3 regions of the Rhizobium sp. TRM95796 genome follow, and region 1 is predicted to be linked to each of the others. Evidence: riboswitches for the same ligand, from Rfam matches in the RefSeq annotation. Region 1 holds a riboswitch; each other region holds the start of a gene.
The links. A riboswitch is a leader RNA that binds a small molecule or an ion and turns the genes downstream of it on or off. The one in region 1 is predicted to bind cobalamin.
Positions count from the first base shown of each region.

Region 2: it holds a riboswitch for cobalamin, as region 1 does, so the genes downstream of both, OCK01_RS02560 (ABC transporter ATP-binding protein) here and bluB (5,6-dimethylbenzimidazole synthase) in region 1, are expected to answer to the same signal.
Region 3: it holds a riboswitch for cobalamin, as region 1 does, so the genes downstream of both, OCK01_RS19395 (energy-coupling factor ABC transporter permease) here and bluB (5,6-dimethylbenzimidazole synthase) in region 1, are expected to answer to the same signal.

Region 1 is NZ_JAOXHE010000005.1:131,712-141,866, forward strand. Features, by position in the region: gene OCK01_RS12005 (F0F1 ATP synthase subunit A) at 21-779, shown strand; gene OCK01_RS12010 (F0F1 ATP synthase subunit C) at 867-1,091, shown strand; gene OCK01_RS12015 (F0F1 ATP synthase subunit B) at 1,174-1,776, shown strand; gene OCK01_RS12020 (F0F1 ATP synthase subunit B) at 1,788-2,279, shown strand; gene bluB (5,6-dimethylbenzimidazole synthase) at 2,346-3,083, opposite strand; cobalamin riboswitch at 3,126-3,302, opposite strand; gene OCK01_RS12030 (ribonuclease HII) at 3,343-3,987, opposite strand; gene OCK01_RS12035 (PA0069 family radical SAM protein) at 4,153-5,310, opposite strand; gene OCK01_RS12040 (glycosyl transferase) at 5,431-5,961, shown strand; gene OCK01_RS12045 (methyl-accepting chemotaxis protein) at 6,090-7,901, shown strand; gene glyS (glycine--tRNA ligase subunit beta) at 7,968-10,082, opposite strand.
Region 2 is NZ_JAOXHE010000001.1:521,199-531,353, forward strand. Features, by position in the region: gene OCK01_RS02525 (helix-turn-helix transcriptional regulator) at 3-785, opposite strand; gene OCK01_RS02530 (class I SAM-dependent methyltransferase) at 871-1,635, shown strand; gene OCK01_RS02535 (inorganic phosphate transporter) at 1,650-2,654, opposite strand; gene OCK01_RS02540 (DUF47 domain-containing protein) at 2,654-3,298, opposite strand; gene OCK01_RS02545 (hypothetical protein) at 3,468-3,668, shown strand; gene OCK01_RS02550 (cupin domain-containing protein) at 3,669-4,091, opposite strand; gene OCK01_RS02555 (M10 family metallopeptidase C-terminal domain-containing protein) at 4,220-5,539, opposite strand; cobalamin riboswitch at 5,693-5,907, shown strand; gene OCK01_RS02560 (ABC transporter ATP-binding protein) at 6,031-6,840, shown strand; gene OCK01_RS02565 (ABC transporter substrate-binding protein) at 6,837-7,787, shown strand; gene OCK01_RS02570 (FecCD family ABC transporter permease) at 8,130-9,143, shown strand; gene OCK01_RS02575 (mechanosensitive ion channel family protein) at 9,235-10,155, shown strand, end outside.
Region 3 is NZ_JAOXHE010000009.1:218,104-228,258, forward strand. Features, by position in the region: gene OCK01_RS19380 (energy-coupling factor ABC transporter ATP-binding protein) at 98-928, opposite strand; gene cbiQ (cobalt ECF transporter T component CbiQ) at 925-1,671, opposite strand; gene OCK01_RS19390 (energy-coupling factor ABC transporter substrate-binding protein) at 1,675-1,965, opposite strand; gene OCK01_RS19395 (energy-coupling factor ABC transporter permease) at 1,968-2,636, opposite strand; cobalamin riboswitch at 2,687-2,902, opposite strand; gene OCK01_RS19400 (glycerol dehydrogenase) at 3,046-4,170, opposite strand; gene OCK01_RS19405 (2,4'-dihydroxyacetophenone dioxygenase family protein) at 4,167-4,721, opposite strand; gene OCK01_RS19410 (SDR family NAD(P)-dependent oxidoreductase) at 4,733-5,509, opposite strand; gene OCK01_RS19415 (transketolase family protein) at 5,520-6,506, opposite strand; gene OCK01_RS19420 (transketolase) at 6,499-7,341, opposite strand; gene OCK01_RS19425 (SMP-30/gluconolactonase/LRE family protein) at 7,362-8,270, opposite strand; gene OCK01_RS19430 (HAD family hydrolase) at 8,267-8,944, opposite strand; gene OCK01_RS19435 (xylulokinase) at 8,955-10,155, opposite strand, start outside.

The DNA.
Region 1 (10,155 bases):
GAAAACGAGAGAGAACAAACGTGGCGACCAGCGATAAGGTAGATCCGATCCATCAGTTCCATATTGTCCCGCTCTGGGAGAATGTGGGCGGCACCGGCTTTCACTTTACCAATTCCGCTCTCTTCATGGTGTTGACAGTCGTCGTTGCGACGCTGTTCTTCGTCTGGGCGTCCGCCCCGCGCGCCATCGTGCCGGGCCGCATGCAGTCGATCGCCGAACTGGCCTATGAATTCGTCGCCAAGATGCTGAAGGACTCGACGGGTAAGGAAGGCATGAAGTTCTTCCCCTTCGTGTTTTCGCTGTTCCTGTTCGTGCTGGTGTCCAACCTGTTTGGCATGGTGCCCGGCTTCTTCACCGTCGGCAGCCAGATCATCGTCACCTTCGCTCTGGCGCTGCTCGTGATCCTGGTCGTGGTGCTCTATGGTCTCTACAAGCACGGCCTCCACTTCTTCGGTCTGTTCGTCCCGTCGGGCGTGCCGATGCTCGTCGTTCCCCTGGTGACCATGATCGAGGTCGTGTCATTCCTGTCGCGCCCCGTCAGCCTCTCGGTTCGTCTCTTTGCGAACCTGCTCGCCGGCCACATCACGCTCAAGGTCTTCGCCGGTTTCGTGGTCTCGCTCGGCGTGCTCGGCCCGATCGGCATCGTCGGCGCCATCCTGCCGCTGCTGATGACCATCGGTCTCACCGGTCTCGAATTCCTGGTCGCCTTCCTGCAGGCCTATGTGTTTGCGGTTCTGACCTGCATGTATCTCAACGACGCGGTTCATCCGGGCCACTAAGGTCGTGAGTAGAGTTCGGCGTCGGTTGACACTGACCGGCGCTCCTGATTAACAGCCACCAAACGAAAACACTGAAGGAGTTCTACAATGGAAGCTGAAGCAGCAAAGTACATCGGCGCCGGTATCGCTTGCCTCGGAATGGGCGGCGCAGCCCTCGGCCTCGGCAACATTTTCGGCAACTACCTCGCCGGCGCGCTTCGCAACCCGTCTGCAGCCGACGGCCAGTTCGGCCGCCTGATTTTCGGCTTCGCCGTGACGGAAGCTCTGGGCATCTTCTCGCTGCTCGTCGCTCTTCTCGCTCTCTTCGGCTGATCGGCGTCTCAAAAAACCATCGGGCCATGGCGTTCGGCCGTGGCCCGTTTTTTGATACCGTATCCTTGCCCTGGAGGAAGGAATGTTTGTGACGACAGCCTATGTTCTGTCCGCCACGGCGGTGGAAGGGGCAGTGCAGTCGACGGAAGCCGAAGTGCACACCGAAACCGGTGTTCCGCACGACGCCGGCCACGCCGATGTGTTCCCTCCCTTCGACGCGACCCAATATCCATCGCAGCTTCTCTGGCTGGCGGTTACCTTCGGCGCCTTCTATTTCCTGGTGTCGAAGCTGATTACTCCTCGCATCGGTTCGATCATCGAGACCCGTGAAGCCCGCATCGCCGGCGATCTCGCCGAGGCGCGGCGGATGAAGGACGAAGCCGACGCCGCAGTCGCCAAATACGAGCAGGAACTCGCCGCAGCTCGCGCAAAGGCGCAGGGCATCGCAGCCGAAGCTCGTGACGCCGCCAAAGTGAAGTCGGACGCCGAGCGCCAGCAGCTCGAAGCCGATCTCGCCAGGAAGATCTCGGAAGCAGAGGCCAGCATTGCCGCCATCAAGGCGACTGCGCTGGGCGAAGTCTCCACCGTGGCGCAGGACGCCGCAGCGGAGATCGTCAACCGGCTCACCGGCGTTTCCGTCAACTCGGGCGAAGCCGCTGACGCGGTCAACGCCGTGAAAGGCTGAGGAGGCTCGTAATGGATGCAACATTTTGGGCGCAGATCTGGGCGCAAGTCGCGCTTCTGATCTTCCTCGGGGTGATCATTTACCTCAAGGTTCCCGGCATGGTCACCCGCGCGCTCGATTCGCGCGCGGAGAAGATCGCATCTGAACTGAATTCGGCCAAAAAACTGCGCGACGAAGCGCAGGCCCTGTTGGCCGAATACCAGAAGAAGCGCGCCGCCGCCGAAGCGGAAGCCGCCGAAATCGTCGCCGCCGCAAAGCGGGAAGCCGATGCTCTGGCCGAGGAGGCCAAGCAGAAGACCGCCGATTACGTGGCTCGCCGCACTCTGATGTCCGAACAGAAGATCAAGCAGGCGGAAGCCGAAGCTGTGGCCGCTGTTCGTTCCGCCGCCGTCGACCTCGCGGTCGCCGCTGCGGAAAAGTTGATCGCCGGCAAGACCGACGCCTCGCTCTCCAACGCGCTGTTCAACGACGCGGTGGGCGAAGTGAAGTCCCGGCTCAACTGAGCGCGTCTCGGAGCCTCGATTGAAGAACCCGCCGCGAGGCGGGTTTTTTATGGGCGCTGTCGCGTTTCAGGCGGGCGGTACCGGTTTCATCGCAATTTCGCGATAGAGCCGCAACACATGCGACTCCTCCGGCCAGCGTTCCGAAAAGATGAGCCGGTCGAGCGGCATCCGGTCACGCCAACCCTTGGTTTCGAGTTCCGGCTTTCTGTAGAGCTCCGACACATGGCCGACGCAGAGATAGGCGACGATTTCAACGCTGTCGGGTATGCCCAGCAACGCGGCCAGGCGGCGATGGTCGAAGATGCTCACCCAGCCGACGCCGATGCCCTCCGCCCGTGCGGCCAGCCAGAAATTTTGCACTGCGCAGACAGTCGAATAGATGTCCATGTCGGGATGATGCGTGCGGCCGAGCACGAACTCGCCGCCGCGCTTGCGGTCGCAGGTGATGCAGATGTTGAGCGGGGCTTTGAGTATCCCCTCCAGCTTGAGCGCCCGGTACTTCTTCTTGACGTCGCCCTCCAACCGGTCGGCGGCTTCGTTGTTGGCCTCCTCGAACAATCGGTGGACGGCGCGGCGATTGGCTTCCTCGCGGATCAGGATGAAATTCCACGGCTGTGTCAGCCCCACCGAAGGGGCGGCATGGGCAGCCGCCAGCAGTCGGTCGAGCAGCGTCGTATCGATCGGATCGGCAAGAAACTCGTTGCGGACGTCGCGCCGCGTATGGATGGCGCGGTAGACCGCGTCTTTGTCGGCATCGGAAAACGGACCCACGGCCGTGAGGTCGCGATGAGCGGCGCCAAGCATGTTACCCCCTGCGTCTGGCGTGCCCGCTGCGCCGTCCTCGCGCGTCGGGCTATGTCGTCCGGTCGGTCTTCTGGCTCGGTTTCATCTGCCGCTTCGCCTTCCCGGTCTCCCAGTGGCGTCTCGAAGCGGCATCCGCCTTACAGCGCTGGGCGCGCGCCGGTTTCGCACCGGCTTCCCGATTCTCCCGCGCGAGCGGGCGCCGGACGATAATGATGTAGCTGAAATAGTGTCCCCGCGGCAATCCATCCCGCGACAAGAACTAGTCCTTCCGCAGCGGGCGAAAGCTCATGCGGTGGAGGGGGCAGGGGCCGAGTTCGATGATGGCGCGGCGGTGCACGACGGTGGCGTAGCCCGCATGCTTCTCGAAGCCGTAGCCCGGATGAGAATGCGCCGCCGCCTCCATCATCCGGTCGCGGGTGACTTTGGCGACGATCGACGCCGCGGCGATCGAGACCGAGCGGGAATCGCCCTTGACGAAGGCCTTGCCGGGGCAGGGCAGGCCGGGGGGAACGTCGCGGCCGTCGATGACTGCGAAATCGGGCCGCCTGTACAGAGAAAGGGTCGCCCGCCGCATGGCTTCGAGGCTCGCCTTGCGAATGTCCGTCCGGTCGATTCCCAAGGCGCTGACCGAGGCGATGGCGACCTCGGCGCTTCCCAGGATCTCCGCATAGAGCCTCTCGCGTTCGGAGAGCGAGAGTTGTTTGGAGTCGTTCAGGCCGGTCGGAATACGGGCGCGGTCGAGCACAACCGCGCAAGCGACCACGGGTCCCGCGAGCGGTCCGCGGCCGACCTCGTCGAGGCCGACGATGCGGTCGTAGCCGTCGCGCATCAACGCTTCCTCGATCGCGAAAGTCGGGGCGACGTCTTCAAACAAGAAAGGTAGGGAATCGGCGGGACGCGTCATGCGGGGTTTGTGGCATATCCCGCCGATTCCCCGCAAGTCCCGGATCGAGGGCGGCGGCCCGGGATGCTTGCGGGCGCCATCCGTCGTTGCGGTTCGACGGAGGGCGCTGGTCGACGCTGGGTCCGGCTTCAGGGACATGCCGGGCCCAGCATCCGATACTGAGAACTAGAGGAGGCTCAGTTGCACCCCATAGCCGGACGGAGGCACGAAGAGATCGGTGTTCAGCTGAATGCCGCGCCGCCTGAGATCGAGCTTCTTGGCGGCGAGTTCGAACCTCCGATGCAGTTGCCAGGCATAGGGACCGGCGCCCTTCATGCGTTTGCCGAATTCGGCGTCGTAGTCCTTTCCGCCGCGCATGGAGCGCACCAGGTTCATCACGTGCCGGTAGCGATCCGGATAGTTGCGCAGCAGCCAATCGCGAAACAACGGGCTGACTTCGAAGGGCAGGCGCAGCAGGATGTAATTGGCTTCCCTGGCCCCGGCGGCGGCCGCGGCGTCGAGAATGCGTTCGAGTTCGTGATCGTTGAGCGCCGGGATCATCGGCGCGGCCAGCACGGCTGTGGGAACGCCCGCTTCGGTCAAGGCCCGGATCGCCTCCAGTCGCCGCGTCGGGGTCGAGGCGCGCGGCTCCATCAGCCGGGCGAGCTTGCGATCGAGCGTCGTCACCGACAGCGCGACTTTCGCCAAGCCCTTTTCGGCCATCTTCGACAGCAGGTCGATATCGCGCATCACCAAGGCCGACTTGGTCACGATCGAGACCGGATGATTGGCCGTCGACAGGACTTCGAGGATCTGCCGCATGATGCGCCATTCCTTTTCGATCGGCTGATAGGGGTCGGTATTGGTGCCGATGGCGATCGTCTTCGGTTTGTAGCCGGGCTTCGACAGCTCCCGTTCGAGAAGCCGCGCCGCATCCGGCTTGGCGAAGAGTTTGGCCTCGAAATCAAGGCCCGCCGACAGGCCCATATAGTCGTGGCTCGGCCGGGCGAAGCAATAGACGCAGCCATGCTCGCAGCCCCGATAGGGATTGATCGAGCGGTCGAACGGCACGTCGGGGCTGTCGTTGCGCGTGATGATGCTGCGCGGCTTCTCGACCTGAACCTCGGTGCGGAACGGCTCCAGGCTTTCGAGCGTCTGCCAGCCGTCGTCCAGCGCCTCGCGCTCCTTCGACTCGAAACGGCCCGCCGGATTGAGGCCCGCGCCGCGGCCGCGACGGCGGTCGATGTCGATCCTCACACCGCTTTCCTTGAGCAGTCCATCGGCAAGCTCCGCCGTGTTGGCAGGCTGGAAGGCAGCCTGCCGCGAAAGGGACAGATTGATCATTGGGCTTCTCCGGCGCGGTCAGCTGACCGCCTGATGACAATTTTCCTATCGTGAAAAGGAGAACAATGCAAGAACAAAATGCGGCTGGCAATCGCGCGCGGCTTTCGGTAAAGCTAGGCCATGCTGACGGTGATGTTGGAATGCGAGAACAGCGAGCCAGAGCTCGCCTATACCCTCTCCGTGCTCGTTTCGGGCGCGGTCGACGGCGTCGTCAGCGAAGTCATCGTGCTCGACAGGGGGTCGCAGGATGGCACCGCCCGGCTCGCCGACGCCGCGGGCTGCAAATATCTGCAGAGCTGGACGCTTTCCGACACCGTGCGTCGCGCGCGAGGCGAGTGGTTGCTCTTCCTCGAACCCGGCGCCCGGCCGCAAAATGGTTGGGTTGAGGAAGTGCTGGAATATGCCGCGATCGGCGGAAAGGCGGCCCGGTTTTCGGCCTCGCGTCGCCATCGTCAACCCTGGTTCCGGCGCATCGCGCAACCAGGCAAGCCATTCGAATACGGTCTTCTGGTGCAGAAGCGCGATTTGCTCGCCGCGCTGGACGCGGGCGTCGATTTGGCGCGGTTCGCCCGGAATGCGCCGCGGCTCCGATTGCGGACGGAGTTGATTCCGGCCGCGGTTCTGAAAGGTCGGGCCAAGGCCGAGCGTTGAGCGACGCGCGGGAATTCGGTGATCGGCGCGCTAAAGTTAGGGGATGCTTAAGCGTAATCCCCTAAATTTGGGGACAAACGCCGGAGACCGTCCTGTTTCCGCGCGGTTTGGGACGCCGAGGGGGCCTGATGATCAACCTGAAGATTGCGCATAAACTCTACCTGCTGGTTTTCGCGCTGATGGCGGCGTTCGCCGTGGCGGTGACCTTCGAGATCCGCGCCGCCGCAGACGCCGTCTATCATGAACGCTATGAAATGCTGCGGACCGAGACGGAGTCCGCCGTCTCCATTCTCAAGCAGTTCCACGAGCGCCAACTCGCCGGGGAATTGACGGAAGAAGAGGCCCGCGCCCAGGCCTATCAGATCGTCAACGGCATGAAATATTCGCCCGACGGATATTTCTTCGCCTATGACTACGATCTCAACATGGCCTTCCATTACGACAAGGACAAGGTCGGCAAGAATCTGCGCGGCAAGCCGGATCCCAAGGGCAAGCTCTACCGAGAGGAACTGCTGAAGCTGGGCCAGGCGGGCGGCGGGCGCACCGATTTCGATGCGTCCAAGCCCGGCGAGCCAAAGGACGCCTTCTTCCGCAAGAGCGCCTATGCGCTCGCCTTCGAGCCCTGGAAGCTGGTCGTCGTCACCGGTCTTTATGTCGACGATCTCGACGCACAGGTGAACGCCATGATCGCCAAGGCGGTCGGCGTCATGCTGGCAATTTTCGCGCTCGGCGCGGCGCTGGCCTATGTCATCATGCGGTCTATCACCAAACCCCTCGAAGAGGTTCGAAAGGCCCTCGGCGAAGTAGCTGACGAAAACACCGCCATTTCCGTGCCTCACGCCGGCCTCTCCAACGAAATCGGCATGATGGCGCAGGCGACGGCGGCGCTGCAGACCAAGATCCGTGAGCGCCACGACCTCGCCGAGCGCGAGGCGCGCCAGCAGCAGGAACTCGCCGCCGAACGTGAGGCCAATGTCGAGCGCGAGCATCAGGAGGCCGAGGCGCTGCAGCGGGTGATCTATGAGATCGGCGACACGATGGAGCAATTGGCGACCGGCGATCTGACGGTCCGCTGCGGCGATCTCGGCGCCAAATACGATTCGCTCAGGCTCAACCTCAACAGATCCTTGTCCAAGCTCGAAGGGGCGATGTCGAAGGTCAATCGCAAGAGCTCGGACATCGGGGCGTCGAAGGACGAGATCCGTCGCGCCTCCGGCGAGCTTGCGCTCCGCACCGAGCGTCAGGCCGCCAATCTCGAAGAGACGTCCGCGGCGATCGACGAATTGTCGGTCACCGTCCGCCAGACGGCGGAAGGCGCGCGCGAGGCCGCCAATCGCGTCTCGACGGTCAGTTCCGACGCCAACAGTTCAGACCAGATCGTCGCCCGCGCCATCGACGCCATGAGCGGCATCGAAAAATCCTCGAGCGAAATCACCAAGATCATCGGCGTCATCGACGAGATCGCCTTCCAGACCAATCTCTTGGCGCTGAACGCCGGCGTCGAGGCGGCCCGCGCCGGCGAAAGCGGCAAGGGCTTCGCGGTCGTGGCGCAGGAGGTGCGCGAGCTCGCCCAGCGCTCCGCCGCCGCGGCCAAGGAGATCAAGGAGCAGATTTCGCGTTCCTCGACCCAGGTCGCCGAAGGCGTGGATCTCGTCGGTCAGGCGGGGGAGGCGCTCAAGCGTATTTCCGGACAGATCGCCGCCGCCAACGCCATCGTCGACAAGATCGCCCACAGCGCCCAGGAACAGGATGCGACGCTGAAAAGCATCGCGAGTTCGGTCAACCAGCTGGATCTCGCCACCCAGCAGAACGCCGCGATGGCCGAAGAGACCACCGCCTCCGCCCAGGTGCTGGCAGACGACACCGAAGAGCTGGTCAAACTGATCAGCGCCTTCCGCGTCCACCCCAATGCGGGCGCGCATCACAAACAGGCGGCGTGAACCGCGGCGCCCACATACGAAACCGGCCGCGAAAGCGGCCGGTTTCGTTTTTGCGGCTATGCCCTCTTACCCGGCGATCTTGCTGAAATCCGCCACCGTGCCAGTGGCGCTGCGGATGGCGGCCAGAAGCGCCAGGCGATTGGCGCGGATGTCAGGGTTCTCGTCATTCACGAGCACGTCGGTGAAGAAGGCGTCCACGGGGCCGCGGAGCTTGGACAGCGCTTCCATGGCGGCGGCGAAATCCTCGCGCGCCACGGCCTGGGCAGCGCTCTGGCTGGCGTTGACGATCGCCTGATGCAGCGCGGTCTCCGCCGGCAGTTTCAGCAGGCTGAGATCGATCCGTTCGGCGGCCTTCGTTCCCTTCTTCTCCTCGGCGGCCAGCAGCTGCGTGGCGCGCTTGGTTCCCGCCAGCAGGTTCTTTCCGTCCTCGGTGCCGATCAAGGCCGACAAGGCTTCGGTGCGGCGCACGATGGTCAGGAGATCGTCGGCGTCTTCGGAGAGCACCGCATCGACGATGTCGTGACGGCGGCCGGCGTCCTTGAGATAGACTTTCAGGCGATCGTGGAAGAAGGAGAGGAGGTCGCGGTCGGAAGCCACGCTTAACAGTCTGAGGCGAACATTGTTCTCCAGAATAATCCGGATCACGCCCAGCGCCGCGCGACGCAGCGCATAGGGGTCCTTCGAGCCCGTCGGCTTTTCGTCGATTGCCCAGAAGCCCATCAGCGTATCCAGCTTGTCGGCCAGCGCCACGGTCGCAGCCACCTTGTCGGTCGGCACGCGGTCTGAGGGGCCTTGCGGCTTGTAGTGATCCTCGATGGCGGTGGCGACCGCTGCATCCTCGCCCTGCAGCGCCGCATATTTGCGGCCCATGATGCCCTGCAGTTCGGGGAATTCGCCCACCGCTTCGGTGCGCAAGTCGGCTTTCGCAAGCACTGCGGCGCGGTCAACGAGAATGGGATCGGCGCCGGTGACCTCAGCGAGCTTGGCCGCCAGCGCGCGGATGCGCGTCACGCGCTCGCCCTGGCTGCCCAGCTTGGCGTGGAAGGTCACATTGAGATGGTCGAGTTTGGCCATGCGCTGGTCGAGCGGCTTGGAAAGATCGAGGCCGAATTTCGCCGCCGAAGCCTTCAGCGTATCGAGATCGGGCAGGTCGCCCTGGTCGCGCTTGTAGAAATGCGCCGCGTCCGACAGGCGCGCGCGCACGACCTTGCCATTGCCGTGAATGATCTCGGCGCCGCCGTCCTTGGCCTCGATATTGGAGATCAGGATGAAATGGTTCGACAGCGCCTCCTGGCCGTGCAGGCGGGTGACGAAACATTTCTGATTGGTCTTGATGGTCAGCCGGATGATTTCGGCAGGGATCTTCAGATAATCCTCTTCGAAGCTGCCCATCAGCACATGCGGATATTCCACCAGGCCGGAGACTTCCTCGAGCAGCCCTTCGTCCTCGACGAGATCGAGCCCGGAGGCGAAGGTGATGTTTTTAGCGTCGGCCAGGATGATTTCCTTGCGGCGATCGGCGTCGAGAATGACCTTGGCCTTTTCGAGCGCGGAGACGTAATCCGAAAAGCGCTTGACGGTGATCGCCTCGGGGGCATGGAAGCGGTGGCCATAGGTCACGTTGGAGGCGGTGATGCCGTCGACTTCGAAGGGGATCACCACCGGCTCGTCATGCTCGGGTCCGAAAGTGCAGACGATCGATTGCAGCGGCCGCACCCAGCGCAGCGAACCCGGCTTGGCCGAGGCGACGCCCGAGCGCATGCTCTTCGGCCAGGGGAAATTGCGGATGATGCCGGGCATCACCTCGGTGATGATCTCTTCGGCGGCGCGCCCATGCTTGTGGATCGTCGCCACATAGAAATCGCCCTTCTTCGGGTCCGATTTCACCTGAGCCTGATCGATAGAAGAAAGGCCCGCCGAACGCAGAAAGCCATCGATGGCGGCCTGCGGCGCCTTCGTGCTCGGTCCCTTGCGCTCCTCATGCTGGTCGGCGGAGCGGGCGGTGAGCCCGCGAATGTCCAGCGTCAGCCGGCGCGGCGTCCAGTATTCCCGCGCGCCTTCATAAGTGAGGCCCGCTTCGACCAGCGCATCCGTGAGCAGCTTTTTCAGATCGCCCGCGGCCTTGCGCTGCATGCTGGCGGGAATTTCCTCGGAGCGGAGTTCAAGAAGAAGATCGGGCATGGTGTCTTTCGCTTTCGCGGGCGGATGGGGAGTTGTCGCGCCGGACCTAGCAAGTTCCGCGGCGCTTGTCATG
Region 2 (10,155 bases), on a different contig from region 1:
TCTCAGGACAGTCGGGTTTCCCTCACCAGCATCACCAGCTTGCAGTCCGGCCGGTCCGCCGGCCGAAACGTGAACTGCCGGTAACGCACCATCCCGCGCTCCGGATGCAGAAATCCCCGATCGCCGCCTTCGCGATCCATCACCGTCTGCGCCTTCCAGAGCGCGGCGAAATCGGCGCTGTCGGCGACCAGACGCTCCACCAGCGCCAGCATCGGCGGATCGTTGAAGCTGGCGCCGAAATCGGCGCGGAATTCGGCGAGCGCTCGGGCGGCGCGATCGGGCCAATCGAGGATGAAGCGCCGGGCCGAAGGGTCGAGGAAGATGTAGCGCAGCAGATTTCGGTCGCGCCCCTCCCCGAGCCAGCCGGAGAAGAGATCGGCCGCCGCGATATTCCAGGCGATGGCGTTCCAGAACCGGTCTAGGCCATAGGCCGGATGCGGCAGCGCCTCGACCATTGCGGCCAGACTGTCCGGCGCCCGCTCGCTCGGCTCGGCCTGGGCATGATCGGGATCGCGGCGGCCGGCGAGCTCAAAAAGATAGGCGCGTTCGGCCCGCGTCAGCAGCAGCGCCTCGGCGAGACGCGCGAGCGCCTGCGGCGAGGCCTGCGCATCGCGCCCCTGCTCGATCCAGGTCACCCAAGTGGCGGAGAGCTGGGCGCGGGCCGCCAGTTCCTCGCGCCGCAAGCCCGGCGTGCGACGCCGGCCCGTGGGCGGGTCGGGCGTCAGCCGTTCGCGATGGGCGCGGACGAAATCGCCCAGCAGTTTTCGTTGGTGGTCGCTGGTCATGGCAGATCTTATACCAGGATAAAGCCTCATCTTGTAACAGAATAAATGCCTGTCATAGTCGCCGAGTCAAGACAGGAGACAATCGATGCGAAAGAGCCACCAGACCCATGTCGAGGGGCAGTTCGGCCCCCGCGCCCAAGCCTATGTCGCCTCCAGCGTTCACGCCCAGGGCGCCGATCTCGGTTATATCGCTAAGGTCGCCGCCGCGATCCGCCCTGCCCGCGCCATCGATCTCGGCTGCGGCGGCGGCCATGTCGCCTATCGGCTGGCCGAACATGCCGGCCGGGTGACCGCCTGCGATCTCTCCGCCGACATGCTGAAAGCCGTGACTGAGACCGCCGCGGCGCGCGGACTGACCAATATCGACACCGTCCGGGCGCCGGCGGAAAAGTTGCCGTTTGAAAATGCCGCCTTCGACATGCTCGGCTGTCGCTTCACCGCCCATCACTGGCGCGACGCCAAAGCCGGCCTGCGCGAAGCGCGGCGCGTGTTGAAGCCCGGCGCGACGGCCCTCTTCGTCGATGTCGTCGCCTCGGCCGATCCGCTCTATGACAGCCATTTGCAGGTTGTAGAGACGCTCCGCGACACCTCGCATGTCCGCGATTATTCGCTGGCCGAATGGACCGTGATGCTGGAACAGGCAGGCTTCGAGGTGACGGGCGTCAAGCGCTGGCGGATGCAGATGGAGTTTTCGAGCTGGATCGCCCGCATGGCGACGCCGCCCGAGCTCGTCGCCGCGATCCGCTCGGTGCAGGAGAGCGCGAGCGCCGATGTGAAAGCCTATTTCGAGATCGAGCCCGACGGCTCCTTCATGCTCGACATGGCGCTTCTTGAAGCGCGGGCGGCCTGAGCCGCCCGCCGCGATCAGCCGAACAATCCGCCGAGGAAATAGAAGGCGGCGGAGATCGCCGCCGCCGCCGGCAGCGTCACGATCCAGGCGATGACGATATTGCCGGCCAGACCCCAGCGCACGGCGGAGACGCGGCGGGCGGCGCCGACGCCGACGATCGCGCCGGTGATGGTGTGGGTGGTGGAGACGGGAATGCCGAGCCAGGTGGCGCCGAACAGGGTCAGCGCGCCGCCGGTTTCGGCGCAGAAGCCCTGCATCGGATTGAGCCTGGTGATCTTCGAGCCCATCGTATGCACGATCTTCCAGCCGCCCATCAGCGTGCCCAAGGCCATGGCCGACTGGCAGGAAATCACCACCCAGAACGGCACATGGAAATTCCCGCCGAGATAGCCCTGCGAATAGAGCAGCACGGCGATGATGCCCATGGTCTTCTGCGCGTCATTGCCGCCGTGGCCGAGCGAATAAAGCGAGGCCGAGACGAATTGGGCGAAGCGGAAAGTCTTGTCGACCGCAAACGGCGTCTGGCGCACGAATAGCCAGGACACCAGAAGCACCAGCAGAAGCGCCAGGAAGAAGCCGATCGCCGGCGACAGGAAGATCGCCCCCACCGTCTTCAACAGCCCCGTCAGCACCAGCGCATCGCCGCCGGTCTTGGCGAGGCCCGCCCCGACGAGACCGCCGACCAGCGCATGCGAAGAACTTGAGGGAATGCCGAAGATCCAGGTGACGACATTCCAGATGATCGCGCCCATCAGCGCCGAGAAGATCACCAGCGGCGAGACGATCGAAGGATCGATGATGCCCTTGCCCAGCGTCTCGGCCACATGCAGGCCGAAGAACAGAAAGGCGATGAAATTGAAGAAGGCCGCCCAGAACACCGCATATTGCGGCCTGAGAACGCGGGTCGAGACGATGGTGGCGATGGAATTGGCCGCGTCATGCAGTCCGTTGAGGAAATCGAACAACAGCGCGATTCCCACCAGCGCGATCAGAAGCGGCAGAGCGAGGGTCGCATCCATCAGACATTCTCGATCACGATGCCGCTGATCTCGTTGGCGACGTCTTCGAAGCGGTCGACGACCTTTTCGAGCTCGCTATAGATCTCGCTGCCGATCATATAGGCCATCGGATTGCTGTGGCCATGCTTGCGGAACAGGTCCTTGAGGCCCTGGTCGTGCAGGTCGTCGGAGCGCCCCTCCACCCGCATCACCTCTTCGGCGATCGCCGTCAGCCGCGTGTGGTTCGGCCCCAGGCGATCGAGCAGCGGAATGGCTTCGGCGCAGAGCCGCGCCGCCTCGACGATGGTGACACCCATTTCCTTCATACCCGGCTCGAAACTCTTCTGCTCGAACAGGCGGATGGTCTTCACCGTCTTCTGCATCATGTCGACGGCGTCGTCCATCGACTGGATCAGGTCCTTGATGTCGCCGCGATCAAAGGGGGTGATGAAGCTCTTGCGCACCGCGAGCAGCACCTCGCGGGTGATGTCGTCGGCCTCGTTTTCGAGCGCGACGATGCGGTCGCAATGCGCCTCGAGATCGCCCTCGCCGGCGAGAAGCGCCCGCAACTCCTCGGCCGCCGCCATCACCACCTTCGAGTGGCGCTCGAACAGATCGAAGAAGCGGTCTTCCCGCGGCATCAATTTCCTAAACAGGCCCAGCATGTCACTTTCCATGAATTGTCATGAAACTGTCATAAAAGCCTGAGGCCGAAGCCGAAACACTGCCGGGGGCGTTAAGTTGCCCAAACGCGAGGTTATCCACCGGGGAACAAGGCGCGTGACGGGCCGTTGGGTTCAAAACAGCCTGCATCAGACAGAAAGGACTGCTATGATGAACCCCAAGCCTGTCGCCCAATCTCCCCGAGACGCCGCCCCGCAGATTGATCCATTGACCGGAAAGGCGATCCCGATCGCGCCTTTCGGCGAGTTGTCGGACCGTGAGATCGAGGACGGGGCCAAGGGAAAGGAAGATGCGGCGCGGATCGATCCCGATAGCCGCATCCCGCGCCCGCCGCAGCCGGATCTCGCCTGATCAGCCGGGCTCCCAGCCCGGCTCGGCCATGGTGAAGCCCGCGAAGTCGAAGCCGGGCGCGACGGTGCAGCCCACCAGCGTCCAGTCGCCCTGGCTCTCGGCGCTCTGCCATTCGTCCTTGCGCACCACGACCTGCGGATGTTGTCCCGCCAGCACGTCGGGGCCGAGGGTTGAGGCGCGCGCCGTCTTGCCATCGGCGGAAAGGCGCAAGGTCAGCGGCGCGCCCGCGTAATAGTGCCAGACCTCCACCGCATCGACCTTGTGCCAATGCGAACGCTGCCCGGCCTCCAACAAATAATAGATACAGGTGGAGCACGCTCTGCCGTCCCGCGTCTCGCCGTCCTTGAAGGTCTGCACATACCAGCCGCCTTCCGGATGCGGCTCGAGTTCGAGGGCGTCGATGATGTCGCGGGCGGTGGTCATGGGCTCTCCGTTGACGTAGTCGCTGAGCGGCGGCGTCCTGTTTCGCCAGCCTTATAGACATCACCGCGTTGGAAAGTCGACTATCCGCCCAGAAGTCGGAAATCGCGGAATGGCGACGTGTTTACTGCTCACATCATGAAATCCGCGTCGGTCAGCCGTATCTTCCCATCCAGCTTGAAGATTAGATCGGCCCCGCCGTCACCATCCCGGTCCACCGTTACCAGCGTGTCACCGCCCTTCCAACGCCAGCCGATTTCGGCGCCCTCGCCGGAAAAGCCGACGCCGCGGGCGAGAAAATCGTAGTCGCCATCGAGCGCCTTGGTCAGCGCGATCTGGTCTTCGCCCTTGGTGAAGTCGTCGATGAGATCAGAAGCCTTGGCGGTGCTGTCCTTTGCGGTCGAGAAGACGAACAGATCGTCTCCCGCTCCTCCAGACAGAAGATCGCTGCCGGCGCGGCCGACGAGAATGTCGTTTCCCGTCCCGCCATAGAGCGTGTCGGCGCCCGCGCGGCCGATCAACATGTCGGCATCGTTTGCGGCGCTGTCGGCGCTCGTTCCGTCGCCATAGACCGTGGTCACGCCCTTGTCGGTGGCGAGCAGTTCCTCGACCTCCGTCTTGGCCGACAGGCCGAAAGTCTTGAGCGCCGTGCGGATGGCCGGCGCGAGTTCTTCGGTGATGTCGCCGATCGTTTCGACGCCCTTGATCTTCGCCGCCTCGCCCGGATCGTAATTCGCCTCGTAACTCAGAATTTTCTCATGCCATTCCGCCAGCATCTGGCCCGTTTGAACCGCTTCCGAGAATGTCGCCTTGCCGTCCTTGTCATAGAGTCCGAAGAGATCGGCTTCGACATAGCGGCGGTTGGCGATGCCTTGGCCGGCGCTCGCGCCGCCATTGGAATAGTAGCGGATCTGGAACCAGGCTTCGGCGCGATCCCCCTCCTCGATCGCGGCCTTCAACCCGGAGCCCAGCAGGCCCGGATTGTTGTAAGCCAGCGAGAACAGCGCCATGCGCTCATCGGAGTCCGGAATGCCGGACAACCACTTGTCGACATAGCTGTCATAGGTCGGGGAAATCAGGTCGAGCGCTTCGGCGATCTGGTCGCTGCTGGCGAAGGCGAATGTCTTGGGAACATCGCTGTCGACCGACTTGCTCCACGCCGCCATCACCTTGTCGAGCGCCGAGATCAGTGTGGCGCTGGAGCCGTAAGAATGGGTCTTGTCCACCACGGCGTCGAGCTTCGACAGAAGTGTCTCGCTGTAATGTTCCTCCCCGACCATCGCCAGCAGCACCTTGTCGAGATTGGCGCGCAGGCTGAAGCCGATGCCGATCGTCGGCACGCCGACGATATCGACATACGGCTTGGTCGTCGCGCCCTCCAGCAACGTCAGCAACGCCGAGCGTTCCGCAGCATAGTCGCCATGTTCGGTGATCGTGTTCCAGTTCAGCATGCGCGGCTCCTTCTCCCCTATTGTTAGCCGCGACCCGTAAACACCGCGTCGAAAACCATGGTGAACGATTGACAGTCAACAAATGTTATACCATTACAAAGCAAGAGACGAAACTGGATGTCGCGATCCGGCTTGCGCGATAAGAGAGTTGATGGCATGACAGAGAAGAATGGCGCTGTCGCCGCGAAAATGGGCGACGGCTTAATAGGGAACACGGTGAGGACGACCCCAGAGGGGCCGAAGCCGTGGCTGCCCCCGCAACTGTATGCGGCGAGCCTGTCTGCAACGAGCCACTGGCGAAAGCTGGGAAGGCGCAGACCGGCGAAGACCCGCAAGCCAGGAGACCTGCCATTCAGCGACAGTAACCACGGACGGGGTGTTCCGATGCGATTATCGAATGGCGGCCGGCGTCTCGCCGGTCATAACCTGATGCGTATGGCGGCGCCAATCCGCCTTCTCCACAAAACCGGGCGTCTGCCCGAGGCCGCGTCATGAACTGCGCGGTGGACGGTCTGGATCTCGAAGCCCGCGGCGTCAGCTTCGCCCCGCCGCGCGGCCCGAAACTCATCGCCGACATCTCCCTGCGAATTTCCGCCGGTGAACGTCTGGCGATCGTCGGCCCCAATGGCGCCGGCAAGACGACGCTCTTGCGCTGCCTGTTTCGCGGCGTCCGGCCGAGCGACGGCTCGGTGCTGCTCGGCGGCGAGGACATCTGGTCGATCCCGCAGCGCGACTTCGCCCGCAAGGTGGCGGTGGTGCTGCAGGAAAGCCCGGCGGCCTTCCCTTTCAGCGTGCGCGACATCGTCATGATGGGCCGTATTCCCTGGCGGCGGGGATTAAGCCGCTGGTCGGAGGAAGACCGCGCCAAGGTCCACCATGCGCTGGAGCATCTCGGCCTCGAAAACCTCGCCGGGCGGCAGTTTTCCACCCTGTCCGGGGGGGAAAAGCAACGTGTGCTGGTGGCCCGGGCGCTCGCCCAGGAGCCGCGTCTGCTGATCCTCGACGAGCCCTCGAACCATCTCGACATCCGCCACCAGCTCGACATCCTGCATCTGCTTGAAGGCTTGGGCGTCACCGTCATCGCCACGCTGCACGACATCAATCTCGCCGCCGGCTTCGCCTCGCGCGCCGCCATTCTCAACGGCGGACGGCTGACGGCCTTCGGCCCGCCCGAGACGGTGCTCACCGAAACAGCCATCGCCGGCGCTTTCGGCGTCGAGGCCGCAAAATTCCGCATCGGCGCCGAGGGCTCCGCGCGCTTCGCCTTTTCCCGTTCGTCCTATTCCGGAGCTTTCCTGTGAAAACCCTTTCTCTCATCGTCGGCGCAACCTTCTCGCTTTTCGCCACCGCCGCCTTCGCCGCCCCCGTCACGGTCAAGAGTTGCAACCGCGACGTCACCTTCGACGCCGCCCCCAGCCGCGCCATCTCCAACGACGTCAACCTCACCGAAATGATGCTGGTCCTGAAGCTGCAGGACCGCATGGTCGGCTATACCGGCGTATCCGGCTGGAAGACGCTGGACGAGAAAATCCGCGACGGGGTCAAGGAATTGCCTGAACTGTCGCCGAAATATCCGACCAAGGAAGTGCTGCTCGGCGCCGACGCCGACTTCTATTTCGCCGGCTGGAATTACGGCATGAAGGTCGGCGGCGACGTGACGCCGGAAACCCTTCAGCCGCTCGGCATCAAGGTCTATGAGCTGACCGAAAGCTGCGTTCACATCATGAACAAGGCCAAGCCGACCATGGACGATATGTTCGTAGACCTCCTCAATCTCGGCAAGATCTTCCGCGTCGAGGACCGCGCCGAGGCGCTGGTGGCGGGCTATCGCAAGGAGTTGGCCGAAATCGTCGAGGGCGTCGGCCCGATCGATCGTCCCGCCCGCGTCTTCGTCTACGATTCCGGCGAGGAGAAGCCCTTCACCTCGGGCGAATACGGCATCCCCACCGCCATGATCGAAGCCGCCGGCGGTAAGAACATCATGGACGACGTCGAAAAAAGCTGGACCGAAGTCTCCTGGGAGCCGGTGATCGAGCGCAATCCCGAAGTCGTGGTGATCGTCAATTACGGCGAAGTCACCGCCGAGCAGAAGATCGCCTTCATGAAAACCAACCCGGCCTTCAAGAATGTAGACGCGGTCAAGAATGATCGTTTCGTCGTGCTGGACTATGTCGAGGCGACGCCGGGTCCACGCAACATCGGAGCGATCGCACGATTGGCCAAGGCGTTTCATCCGCGCAATATGTGATCAGCGCGCATTGAGCGGCGGCAACTTGGACGACTCGCTAGCGCTGCGGACCGGAAACACCCCCCTCTGCCCTGCCGGGCATCTCCCCCTCAAGGGGGGAGATCGGCTGGGGCGCCGGTTTCCGCTACATTGAATGGCCTCGTTGACGCAACTGATGGCGTCAAGAGAAAGCGAGGCATCACCGCGAGTCAATCTCCCCCTTGAGGGGGAGATGTCCGGCAGGACAGAGGGGGTGGCCAAGATCCCCGACATCTCTGAAACGCAGGAACCGGGCGCGCCAAAACGCCTACCTACAAATCTTGCACGCAAAACTGAAACAAAAACAAGTAGCAACCGCTCCCCATGCCCCCTCTCCGCCTCCTCCTGATCACCGCGGCGCTCCTCGGCCTTCTCTGCCTCACCATGATCATGGCGGTGTCGCTGGGCGCAGCCTCCATTCCCGCTCTCACGGTGTGGAAGATCGTGGCCAACAAGATTGCGCCCGATATGATTGCGGTCGACTGGTCGGCGGGACGGGAAAGCATCGTCTGGGATGTCAGGCTGCCGCGCGTCATTCTCGGCGGGCTGGTCGGCGCGGGTCTCGGTCTGACCGGCGCGGTGCTGCAGCCGCTGACCCGCAATCCGCTCGCCGATCCGCATCTGCTCGGCGTCTCCTCGGGCGCGGCGGTCGGCGCGGTGATCGCGTTGATCCATGTCGGCATGGTGCTGGGAGCGCTGACCGTGCCGGTCTTCGCCTTCGCCGGGGCGCTCGTCGCCATGATCACCGTTCCGATCGCCGCGCGCGTCGGCCACGCCAATGGCGCGGACCGGCTGGTTCTGGCAGGCGTCGCCGTCTCCTTCGTCTTCACCGCGCTCGCCAACCTGCTGGTTTTCCTCGGTGATCCCCGCGCGGCGCAATCGGTGACCTTCTGGATGCTCGGCGGCCTGGGCCTCGCCGAATGGCCGCATCTTCTCTACCCCGCCGTCACCCTCGCCGTCGCCCTCGCCTTCCTGCAGCCCAATGCTCGGGCGCTCAACGCCATCGCCATGGGCGACGAGACGGCGGCGACGCTGGGCGTGTCGGTACAGCCTTTCCGCATCGCGCTGTTCGTGGTTTCGGCGCTGCTTACCGGCGTGATGGTGGCCTTCTCAGGCGCGATCGGCTTTGTCGGCCTGATGGCCCCGCATTTCGTCCGCGCGCTCGCCGGATCCGACAATGCCCGCGTTTTGCCGCTTTCGGCCTTTAGCGGCGGTGTGGCGCTGATCTGGGCCGATCTCGCCGCCCGCACCATCATGGCGCCGGAAGACATGCCGATCGGCGTCGTCACCGGGCTCGTGGGCGGGCTGGCGTTTCTCTGGATCATGCGCCGAAACTGATCCGCCGCTTGCCGCATCCGCCTTTTCCGTTAAGGAAAAGGAAACCATGCGCGTGATCAGCGCGATTCCGGAACCACGCGACGAGACCGCCATGAAAAGATTGCCCTTTCTGTCCCTGTTCCTCGCCGCTGCGCTGACGGCCGCATATGGCGGCGCGGCGCTTGCGCAAACCGCGCCGCAGCCTGCCGCGACGAGCCAGCCCCCGGCCGAGGCGCCCTCGACCCAGCGCACGGTGGTGAAGACCGCGGTGGACACGCTGCGCGACGAGGTGCAGGCGAGCGTCAACAAGGCCGCCGGCGACCTGGAGGCCTTGCGCGGCAAGGCCACGCGATCCAGCGACGACGATTCCGCGCTGTCGCTGCTGAAGCTCGAAGCCGATGTGCTGGCCGAGGACATCGCCGGTTCCACCGCCGATCTCGAAGCGCGCTACGAGGTGGTGACCAAGCGGCTGGAAGAACTCGGACCTGCGCCGACGGACGGCAAGGCCGAGGACAAGGCCGTCACCGACGATCGCAAGCGCCTGCAGGACGAAAAGGCCTCGATGAGTTCGCTGCTGTCGGATGTCGATGCGCTGAAGACCGAGGTCGCCCGCGTGAGCGCCGATATCACCGAGCGCCGCCGCACGCTGTTCACCGACACGCTGTTCCGGCGGCTGCCGATCTCCAGCGACCTGCTCTCGGAAGCCTCGGCGGCAGCGACGACGCTGTCCGGGCAAATGTTGTCCGCGACTACCAACTCGCTGGAATTCATGTGGAATTTTAAACGCGGCGGCTTCCTCGGCGCAATTTTCGGCGCGCTGCTCGCCGCGATTCTCTTCATGTTGCCGCTGAAGCGCAAGCTCGCGCCGCTGGCTCATCGCGATCCCGACGTCCTCGATCCGCCCTATTTCCGTCGGGTGTCGGCGGGCTTCCTGTCGCTGATCGTTCCGGCGGCGGCCACCGCCGCCTTCGTGCTGACCTGCCTGGTCATTCTCTACAATCTCAAGGTCTTGCGCGAGGATCTCTACGCCATC
Region 3 (10,155 bases), on a different contig from region 1:
GCGAACCCCAAAGCCTAAGCCGCCATCGCGGGGCCGATGCGAATGGTAACGCCCGCAGGTCGAGATCGATCGTTCCGAATGAACGACGACTCTGCAATCAGCGCGGAGCAGACACGAGCCTGAGCAATTCATCCACGGAGCGGGGCAAGTCGCCATCGCTCGGCAGCAGCCCCAGGTCTTTCAAACCGCTGGCGACCTGGAATATGTTGGGCAGCCGCAAACCACTGCGCTCGCAGAAATCGGCCTGGCCGAACACGGCGTCGGGCGCGCCCTCCATCAGCACCCTGCCCGCGGCGAAGACCGCGACACGGTCGGCAAGGGCGTAGGCGACATCCATGTCATGCGTGGCGAGAACGACGGCGATACCCTTTGCCGCCAACATATCGAGCGTTCTCGTCAGATCTTCCACCCCCCTCGGATCGAGCCCGGCGGTGGGTTCGTCGAGAAGCAGAACCGACGGCGACATGGCGAGAATCCCCGCGATCGCCACTCGCTTCCGCTGGCCAAAACTCAACATGTGCGTCGGACGATGCGACAGGTCCGAAATTTCCATCGCGTCCAGAGCATTTGAGACCCGGAGCCGGGCCTCGTCGACCGACAGGCCGAGATTAAGGGGCCCGAAGGAGACGTCCTCGAAGACCGTGGCGGCGAACAATTGATCATCGGGATCCTGCAGGACCAGCCCGACCTGTGATCTGAGCAGCGTCAGGCCTTTGCGGTCATAGGCGACGGGCTCGCCATTCAACAGGACCTCGCCTGCGGAGGGTTTGAACGAGCCATTGAGGAGCGACATGAGACTCGATTTTCCAGCGCCGTTGGCTCCCAGGATGACGAGCTTCTGCCGCCGCACGATGCGGAGCGAGACGTCATCCAGCGCGCGCGTGCCATCCTCGTACCTGAACCCGATTTTCCGAGCTTCGAGTATCATCCTATCCACCGTGACAAGGCGTAGAAAACCAGAAGAATCATGCCGATCACCAGCAGTCTGATGCGCGACGCGGGTTTCTCCACGGAGATAAAATCCAGCCGGCCCGTATAGCCCCTGGCGGCCAAGCCCGTCTCCATGCGCCGAGCGCGCGCGAAGACGCGCGGCAGCAGAGACGCGAGCAACAGCCCGTTCGATTTCAGCATGCGCCGTTTTCCTGTGTAACCCAGTCGAGCATCGAGCGATTGCCGACCGGCGTTCAGACAATCCAGCAAGACCCAGATGATCCGGAACATCACCATGGCGATATCGGATATTTCCGCGTTCAAGCCCTTCCGCTGCAAGAGTTGAAGAATGCTCGGAAGCGGCGTGGTGAGCGCGAGAAACAGCAAACAGCAAACACAGGCGCTGCTTCTGAGAGCGACGAAACAGGCTTGGCCAATTCCCTCGTCGGAAACCAGCGCGATGTGAGGGACGTATCCGACCACCGTCACGGAAAAAAGCTGCGCCACGCCGCCGGTTGCGATGAAGAGCAGCGGGATCCGCGCCGCGGCGGCTATGTCGCGCCAAGCTATACCGGCGCCGAAATGCGTCAGCGCCAGCATCGCCAGGAGCACGGCGGCCTGTGTGGACCATCCCGCCGACAAGAGCGAAAGAGCCATGACGCCCAATGAGAGAAAGAGCTTCTCGCCAGCGGCGTGACGCCGCCAGCGATTGGTCTGCGCACAGCGATCGATCGCGCGCATGACTCAGTGCGAATCGGAACGCTTGGCCGGCGATGTGCGGCGTCCGAAATAGAACCCGATCAACCCGGCGCCGATCGCAGCCTGCAAGGCAAACAACAGGCTTTCGATTTCGCCGCTCGGCGGTTCCCAAAGCGGCGTAGCCCATGGCTGATAATCGGGTCGGATTTGCGTGATGACCGCTTCGGCCTCGCCATCGGAGCCGCCGAATTCGGCGTCTCCGCCGTGATGGATGACGAGCGGCAGAATTGCCAGGACGATGACGGCCAGCAGGAGCCAGAGATTACGTTTCAGCATGATCAGGCCTTCGCGTTCAGGATATTGAGTGCATTCATCTCGCCGCGGCTGTAGCGCTGCAGGAGATTGTACACGATCACGGTCAGCAGACCCTCGCTGATGGCGAGCGGCACCTGGGTCAGCGCGAAAATGCCGAGAAACTTCGCCGCGGCGCCCGCCATGCCGGAGACCGGATCGGGAAACGCCAGCGCAAGCTGCAGCGACGTCGTCACATAGGTGGCGAGATCGCCGAGCGTCGCGGCCAGAAAAATCGCGATCGCGCCGCTGAATCCTGCTCCGGACACCCCTTTGAAGATGCCATAGGCGACGAAGGGACCGACAATGGCCATGGAGAATATGTTGGCGCCCAGCGTGGTCAGGCCGCCATGGGCGAGAAGAAGCGCCTGGAACAACAGGACGATCGTCCCAAGAACCGTCGTCACCGTTGGCCCGAACAGCGACGCCGCAAGCCCGGTGCCTGTCGGATGGGAGCAACTGCCCGTCACAGACGGGATTTTCAAAGCCGACAGGATGAACACATAAGCGCCCGAAGCCGCCATCAACAGTTTGATCTCGGGCTTTTCCCGGACGAGCTTTACAATGCGCCTCGCCCCATAGATCACGAATGGCGCGGACACCACGCCCCAGCCAACCGCATGCGCGGCCGGCAAATATCCTTCCATAATATGCATAACACGCCCTCAACCACGCCCACCGCGCAGCTTGATAAAGTCGCCACGGAATGTCGTGGCCCAGCGATGGCAGGTATCCTGGCTCGCGGGTCATGGCTCGATCCGCCTTATCAGCCGACAAGCAGCCAATGGCATAATGGATGTCGCTCACCGCTCACAGTTGCGGGGGCAGCCACGGTCTCGGCCCCTGATGGGTAGTCCTCACCGTGTTCCCTTTTGATCCACCCTTCTTCAAGTCAGGCGGAACCATCCCGGAAATCACTATGCTCGACTCGTCGAAAACACAATATCTAAACGTCAGCAGAATGAATGCGGGCCTGCGCGAGCCGTCTGGAAACGCGCGACATTCCACACCGCTTCCCGAAAGCGGGCGGTAACACGAGTGAACTGCGTCGGGGCAACGGCGCGTCTAGCCGGCGACGGCTCGATCACGCGACGGGCCCCGCCGGTCCATATGGTGCGCAAGCTCTTCGACGTGTTCGATGGCCAGCATGATCGTCTCGACACTCACCGGATTGGGCATATTGCCGAGATGAGGAGCCGTCATGGTCCAGCGAGCGAGGTCCTCGATCTCCGCCTTGGTCGGCTCGCTCATGCCGAGATCGCCGAGCGAGGTGGCGAGACCGATCGAACCGTTGAATGCGACGAGCGATTGGAGTTCGCCCCGGCGGCCTTCGGCCGCGAGTTGCACCAGCGCGCCCCAGGCGACATGCTGGCCGTGGATCGCGTCCTTGGCGCCCCTGGCTTTCACCAGGCCGCGGGTGAGGCTGTGGGCCAGCGACAGCCCCCCGTTTTCGAAGCCGAGGCCGCTCATCAGGATCGTCGCCTCGATCGTGTCTTCGAGGGCTTGGGTCATTCTGCCCGCGTCGAGATCCACCATCGCGGTCTGCGCAGAGCGGCGCAGCGTCTGATAGCAGGCGTCGGCGATAACCGCGGCCGAGACGAGCGGTCTCGTGCCGAAGGGTGTGACGCCCGAGCCGTTCAGGCAGCCTTCAGCCTCGAATTTCTTGGCGACGGCGTCGCCGATTCCGGCCAGCAGGAAGTGCCGCGGCGCCCGCGCGATGAGGGTCGTATCGACGATCACGGCTTCCGGAGAACGGGCGAGACGATCGACCGAGATCATCACGTGATGATCGTCATACATGGCGATGGCGCTGCTGGTCGGGCTGTCGTTGGAGGCGATGGTCGGCACGGTGATCACGTCAAGGCCGAGCTTGCGCGCCAGTCCCTTGGCGGCGTCGAGCGATTTTCCGCCGCCGATGCCGATCGCAAGTGAAGGACGTTGACCTGACAGCGCCGCTTCCAGCGCGTCGATGGCGGGATAGGTGATCTCGCCGGAAAACGGCAGGACGATCGGCGTCAGCCCTTCCGCCGCCAGAAGCGTCTCGAGTCGATCCTTGAGAAGATCGAGCACGAAGGCGTCGGCGATGATCGCCGGATTGGTCCCGAACGGCCTGGCAAGGCGGCCGAGCTCGTCCAGCGCGCCCGGACCCTGAAGATAACGATGCGGTCCGCCGAAGATCCTGAGGCTCACTTGACCAACTCCATCAGCCGATCGACTCCGAGCCCGTTCTGGCCATAATGCCGGCGGGCGGCGGCGAGTTTGGTGAACACGTCTTCATAGCCGAGCGCCACGCCGTCGGGGTCGACATAGACATAACCGCCGGTGACATGAAACAGCGTGATCATCTCGCCGACATCCTCCGGCACGACCAGCGTATGCGTTTCGCCCGGCGGCTCGAAGGCGTAGCTCATCGGCGTCGCCTCCCAGTCATGTTCGAGATAGCGCCAGCGCCCCCGCAGCGTGAAGGCGTGAACCGGGCCGCTGTGACGATGCCGCGACAGCACGCCCGCTTTTCGAACCCGGAGCAAATTGACGTAATAGCCCTGGCTCACAGACAGCACGAGCGGCCGGAACGAGACGCCCTCGGCCTGCGGGATCCAGAGGCGCTCGTCAGCGTCGAGGTCGAGGCCGTCGCCCAGGAATATGTCCGACATCATTCCGAAGGGTTGCGGCTGGCGATAGGCGATCTTGCTCGCATCCATGCGGGCTTCAGGGCGGGGCGTGTCGAGGTTCGCGGTCATGGCGTCGCTCCTCAATCGAGCGGGAAGGCGTCGGATGGAGCCCCCCAGGAACAATAGCCGCCGTCGACCGGCAGCGTGATCGCGGTGATGAACTTGGCCTTGTCGGAGGCCAGGAACACCATGGCCTCGGCGATGTCTTCGGCCGTGCCCATCTTGCCCATCGGCGTACGGCGACGAATGCGCTTCTCGTCGATCTTGCCTTCGGCGATGAGCTTTTCGGTGAGCGGCGTCATCATGTAGCCGGGCGCCACCGCGTTGACGCGAACATTGTGAGGACCCCATTCGCAACCCAGCACCTGGGTCAACATGCCGATGCCGGCCTTGGCGGCGGAATAGGCGGTGCGGACCGGAAGGCCCATCAGCCCGGCGATGGAATTGAGATTGAGGATCACGCCGGAGCGTCGCGCGATCATCGACGGCGCCACGGTCTTGGAGACGAGGTAGGTGCCGGTCAGATGCACGTCTATCAGACGCTGCCAGTGACTGAGCGTCTGATCCACCGTGGGCGTGAAACTGTCGGGCATGCCTGCATTGTTGACGAGAATATCGATGCGTCCGAAGCGGGCGAGCACCGTCTCCACCATCGCCTTGACCGCCTCTTCGCTGGAGACGTCGCCGCTCACGGCGAAATGCTTCTCGCCCAGCGCCGAGGCGGCCGCTTCGGCGGCCTCAAGGCGCAGGTCGTTGATGACGACGGTCGCGCCCTCGCGCGCAAACGCGGCGGCGGTGGCGAGGCCGAGGCCGCTCGCGGCGCCGGTGACCAGAGCGATCCGGTTTTCGAGTTGCATGACCGCCTCCTCACTTGCCGTCGACGATGGCGCGGATGAAACGCGGCGTGTCGACGCCGTATTTCGCCTCGAGATATTCCTGTGATCCGCATTCGAAGAAACTGTCTTCGAGGCCGATCTTGACGAGCGGCTTGACCATGCCGGCCTCGTAAAGCGCCTCGACGACCAGCGACGTCAATCCGCCCGAGGTCTTGTGGTTTTCGGCGACGATCAGGCGGTCGAAGCGGCGCGCAAAGTCAAGAACGCCCGCCTTGTCGAAGGGCTTGATGGTGGAGACATGCAAGACGCCGGCGTCGACGCCCTGCGCCTGCGCGGCTTTGGCGGCGTCCAATCCCCGCGCCGACATATAGCCGGTAGAGATGATCCCGACATCGCGGCCCGGCCTGAGCACCTTGGCCTTGCCGAGTTCGAAGCGATAGTCGGCGTCGAGTTCGACGGGCACCTTGCCGCGCAGATTGCGGACATAGACCGTGCCGGGAATGTCGGCGACGGCGCGCACCACCTGCTTGAGTTCGGTGGCGTCGCAGGGGTCGATGATGGTGAGATCGGCGATCCCGCGCATCATGTTGAGGTCTTCGGTCGCCTGATGCGTTGCGCCATAGCCGTTGACCAGCCCCGGCATGCCGGCGAAGATCTTTACATTGGCCATGGAATGGGCGCAGGCGATCGCCACGAAATCATAGGCGCGGCGGGTGATGAACACCGAATAGGTGGTGCAATAGGCGATCTTGCCGGTCTTCGCGAGCCCGGCAGCCATCATGATTAGGTTCTGCTCGGCCATGCCGACATTGAAGAACCTCATGGGATGAGCGTCGCGAAACGGCAGGATATCGCTATAGCGGCCCATGTCGGCGGTCAGCCCGACGATCTCCGGCCGCTCGCGCGCCAGGTCCGCCAGCGTATTGCCGAACGGGGCGAGTTCGGTGACCTTGCCGGCGACGTCGACGATTTCGCCCATGCCGCGCGTGCGGCCGCTCACGGTCTGTGTCTCAGCCATGTTCTCTCTCCAGTTCGTCGATCAGCGCGGTCCATTCGGAATTGTCGATGCGCACGAAATGCGCCCGGTCGCGGGCCATGATGGTGGGCACGCCCGCGCCCGGCGTGGTGCGTTGCACGATGCATTTCGGCTTGCCGTTGGGAGTTCTCAATCTGGCGAGCGCGTCGACCAGCGCCTCGATGTCGTTGCCGTCGATCTCCAGCGTCTCCCAGCCGAAGGCCGTCATCTTGTCGGCTACGGGCTCGATCCGCACCGTCACGGGGCCATCGGCCTGGATGCCGTTGCAATCGATGATCGCGACGAGGTTGTCGCATTTGAAGGTGGCGCCGCCCATCGCGGCCTCCCAGGTCGAACCTTCCTGCAATTCGCCGTCGGAGAACTCGCAGAAGACGCGGGCCGAGGAACCGTCGAGCTTGAGCCCCAGCGCCATGCCGACCGCCTGGCCGAGGCCATGGCCCAGCGAACCGCCGACCATCTCCACACCCGGAATATCGTCGAAGGTGCTCATCGGCAGCCGCGAGCCGTTGAGGCCGTAGGTCGTCAGTTCGTCGGCGGAGAGGATGCCGGCTTCGGCCAGCACCGCATACATGGCGATCGAATAGTGGCCGGTGGAGAGAACGAAGCGATCGCGCTCCTTCCACTGCGGATTTTCCGGATCGTAGCGCATTTCATGGAAGTAGAGCGACGCCAGGCAATCGGCCATGCCGAGGCCCTGGGCGATATAGCCTTCGCCCTTGCCGCTGGCCATGGCCATCATCTTGCGCCTCAAATTCAGCGCGCGGCCTTTCAGCGCCGCGATGTCGGGCGCGGCGGGGGGATGGTTCAGGACTGCCATGAAGGAAACTCCTCTGAATGCTAAAGGGCGAGCCCGGGTCGAGCCCAAGGCTTGGCGACCAGACGGCCGCTGCTGGAAAGGGTGATGAAGGCGGTGAGCATATCAGGCCCGCCGAAACAGAGATTGGTGGTGTAGGGGTCGGGCATCGAAACCCGCTCGACCTCAGCGCCCTCGGGCGAGACGACGACGACGCCGCCCAAGCGCAAAGTGGCGATGGCGATATTGCCGTTCGCCTCGACCGCCAGCGAGTCGTAGCGCTGGAAGCCGGGCAGCCCGGCGGTCAGATCCCCGCCTGTGGGCGATGGCCACTCCGGCTTTGCCACTTCGCCGGGCGCGGTGATCCGCCAGGACCATAGCCGTCCAGACGACGTCTCGGCGACATAGAGCCTCTCGCCATCCGGCGACAGTCCGACGCCATTCGGGCCGACCAGCGGGAAAGCGATTTCACGGATGAAGCTGCCATCGGTCTTGGCGTAATAGACCGCGCCGAATTCGAGGCTGCGTCCCTTCCGGTGGCCGTGATCGGTGAAATAGAAACCGCCATGTCGATCGAAGACGATGTCGTTCGGCGCCGATAGCGCAACATCGCCGCAGCGGTCGTAAAGACGTTCGACGCGGCCGGTTGAGGGATCGACCCGCTCGATGCGACCACCGGAATAATCCGCCGCCTTGCCGACCGGCCTCAGGCCATCGGGACCGCGGCTCCATTCGAAGCCGCCATTGTTGCAGACATAGAGAAAGCCGTCGGGCCCGAGCGCGAGGCCGTTCGGCCCGCCGCCGGTTTCGGCGAGCGTGCTCTTGTCGCCGTTCGCGGCCACATGCGTGAGGCGGCCGGAGGCGATTTCCGTCAATACGATCGCGCCGTCCGGCATCAGCACCGGGCCTTCCGGAAAGGCTAGACCGTCGGTGAGAAGCGTAAGATCCGTCATCCTGCGACCTCCGCAGGCGTGGTGACGCCGAGCGCCTGGGCGAGGCTCGCGACGTCGTCGACGAGATGGTCTGGCTCGAGCTGAGCGAGCGTCTCGCTCGCGTAAAATCCGTAAGTGACGGCGACGGCGTCGAGACCGGCGGCGCGGGCGGCCAGCACATCCTGCGGGCCGTCGCCCACATAGATGGCGTCGGACGCGTCCGCCCCAGCCTTGTCGAGGCCGAACAGGATGGGCGCCGGATGCGGCTTGCGGTCGATCGTATCTTCCGCTGTGACGATGACCTCGAAAGCGTCGGCGGGAATATCGGCGACCTTGAGATCGATCAGCGTGCGCTCCAGCCCCTTGTTTGTAACGATCGAAGGCTTGCGGCCGGACTGGCGCAGGCCGAGGATCAGGTCTCGAACGCCGGCAAAGACCTTCACCAGCGAGGCGCAGCGGGGATAGGCGGCGCGATAGGCGGCATGCAGGACTTCGACCTTGTCGGGCGCGACGCTTGCGAAGACTTCCGGCGGCCGCATGGCGAAAAGCTCGCCGACTGGAAAACCGGGCGGCGGAAACGGCGAGCCCAGTTCCTCGCGGAACACGATCGAATAGCACTCCGTCACCGCCGCGCGGGTGTCAACGAGGGTCCCGTCGAGATCGAAGAGGATGTGGGTCTTTGAGGACGCTGTCATGACGAGGCTTTCATGCTTTGCGGGCGCGATCGAGCAAGGCCGCGCGCCGCTTGTAGAGAGGGGTGAGATCCGCGCCGAGGTCGCGGAACAGCGGATAGGCGGCGCGGTAGCGCTCGGCGAGGCAGGGATCGGGCTGCACGGTTTCGGCGATGCGCACCATGGCGCGGGCGGCGTCTTCGAGGCTCGGATAGGCGCCCGAAGCGCAGGCCGCCAGAAGAGCGACGCCCAGGGCGCCGGTCTCCTCCGCCTCGGGCGACGCCAGCGGCCTGTTCATGGCCGCGGCGCAGATTTCCCGCCAGAGACGGGAGCGCGCCCCGCCGCCTGTGATCAGAATTTCGTCGACCGGCGCATCGAGCGCGCCGTAGCAATCGACCATCGAAAAGGCGACGCCTTCCATCACCGCGCGGACCAACGTTGCGGGCGAGGCGTTGACGTCGAGGCCGAAGATCGAGCCGCGCGCATGGGGATCATGCCGCGGCGCGGTCATGCCCGACGTGTTGAAATAGGGATGGATGAACAGGCCGTTGCCGAGCGGCGGCGCGGCGCGCGCCTCGCGTTCCACTTTTTCGAAACGATCATCGCCGGTGAAGGCTTTGGCGCCGAATGCCTCTACTATCCAGTCGAGGCAGAGCGAGCCGCCGCCGGTGTTGGACATGAGCCGCTGCCAGCGGCCGCCCGGCATCAGGAAGAGAAAGCCGACGCCTTCGGGCTGGAAGAGCGGCGCATCGACGGTCAGATTGTTCATGAAGGAGGTGCCGATCACCGTCACCGCCTGGCCGGCGCGGAGCGCTCCGACGCCGATGGCGGCGGCCACCGCGTCGCCTGCGCCCGTCACGACGGGCGTGCCTTCCAGAAGCCCGGTTTCGGCTGCCGCTTTCGCGCTGACCTTCCCGACGATCTCCCCGATTTCGAGCACCTGCGGCAGTTTTCCGAAGGCATCACCGATGCTGGCGAGATCGAAGAGCTCTCGTGAGGGCCCGCGCGTGCGGATATCGCAAGGCAGGAAGGAGAGATCGGATTCGTCTGTGGCCATCACGCCGGTCAGCCGGTAATTCACATAGTCCTTGGCGAGCATCACCTTGTCGATGCGTCCATAGAATTCGGGATCGTTTTCTTTCAGCCAAGCGAGCAGCACCAGTGGCAGGCCAGGGATCGGCGCGTTGCCGGAGATCTGGAACAGGCGATCCACACGCCCGTCCGCCTTCCATCGA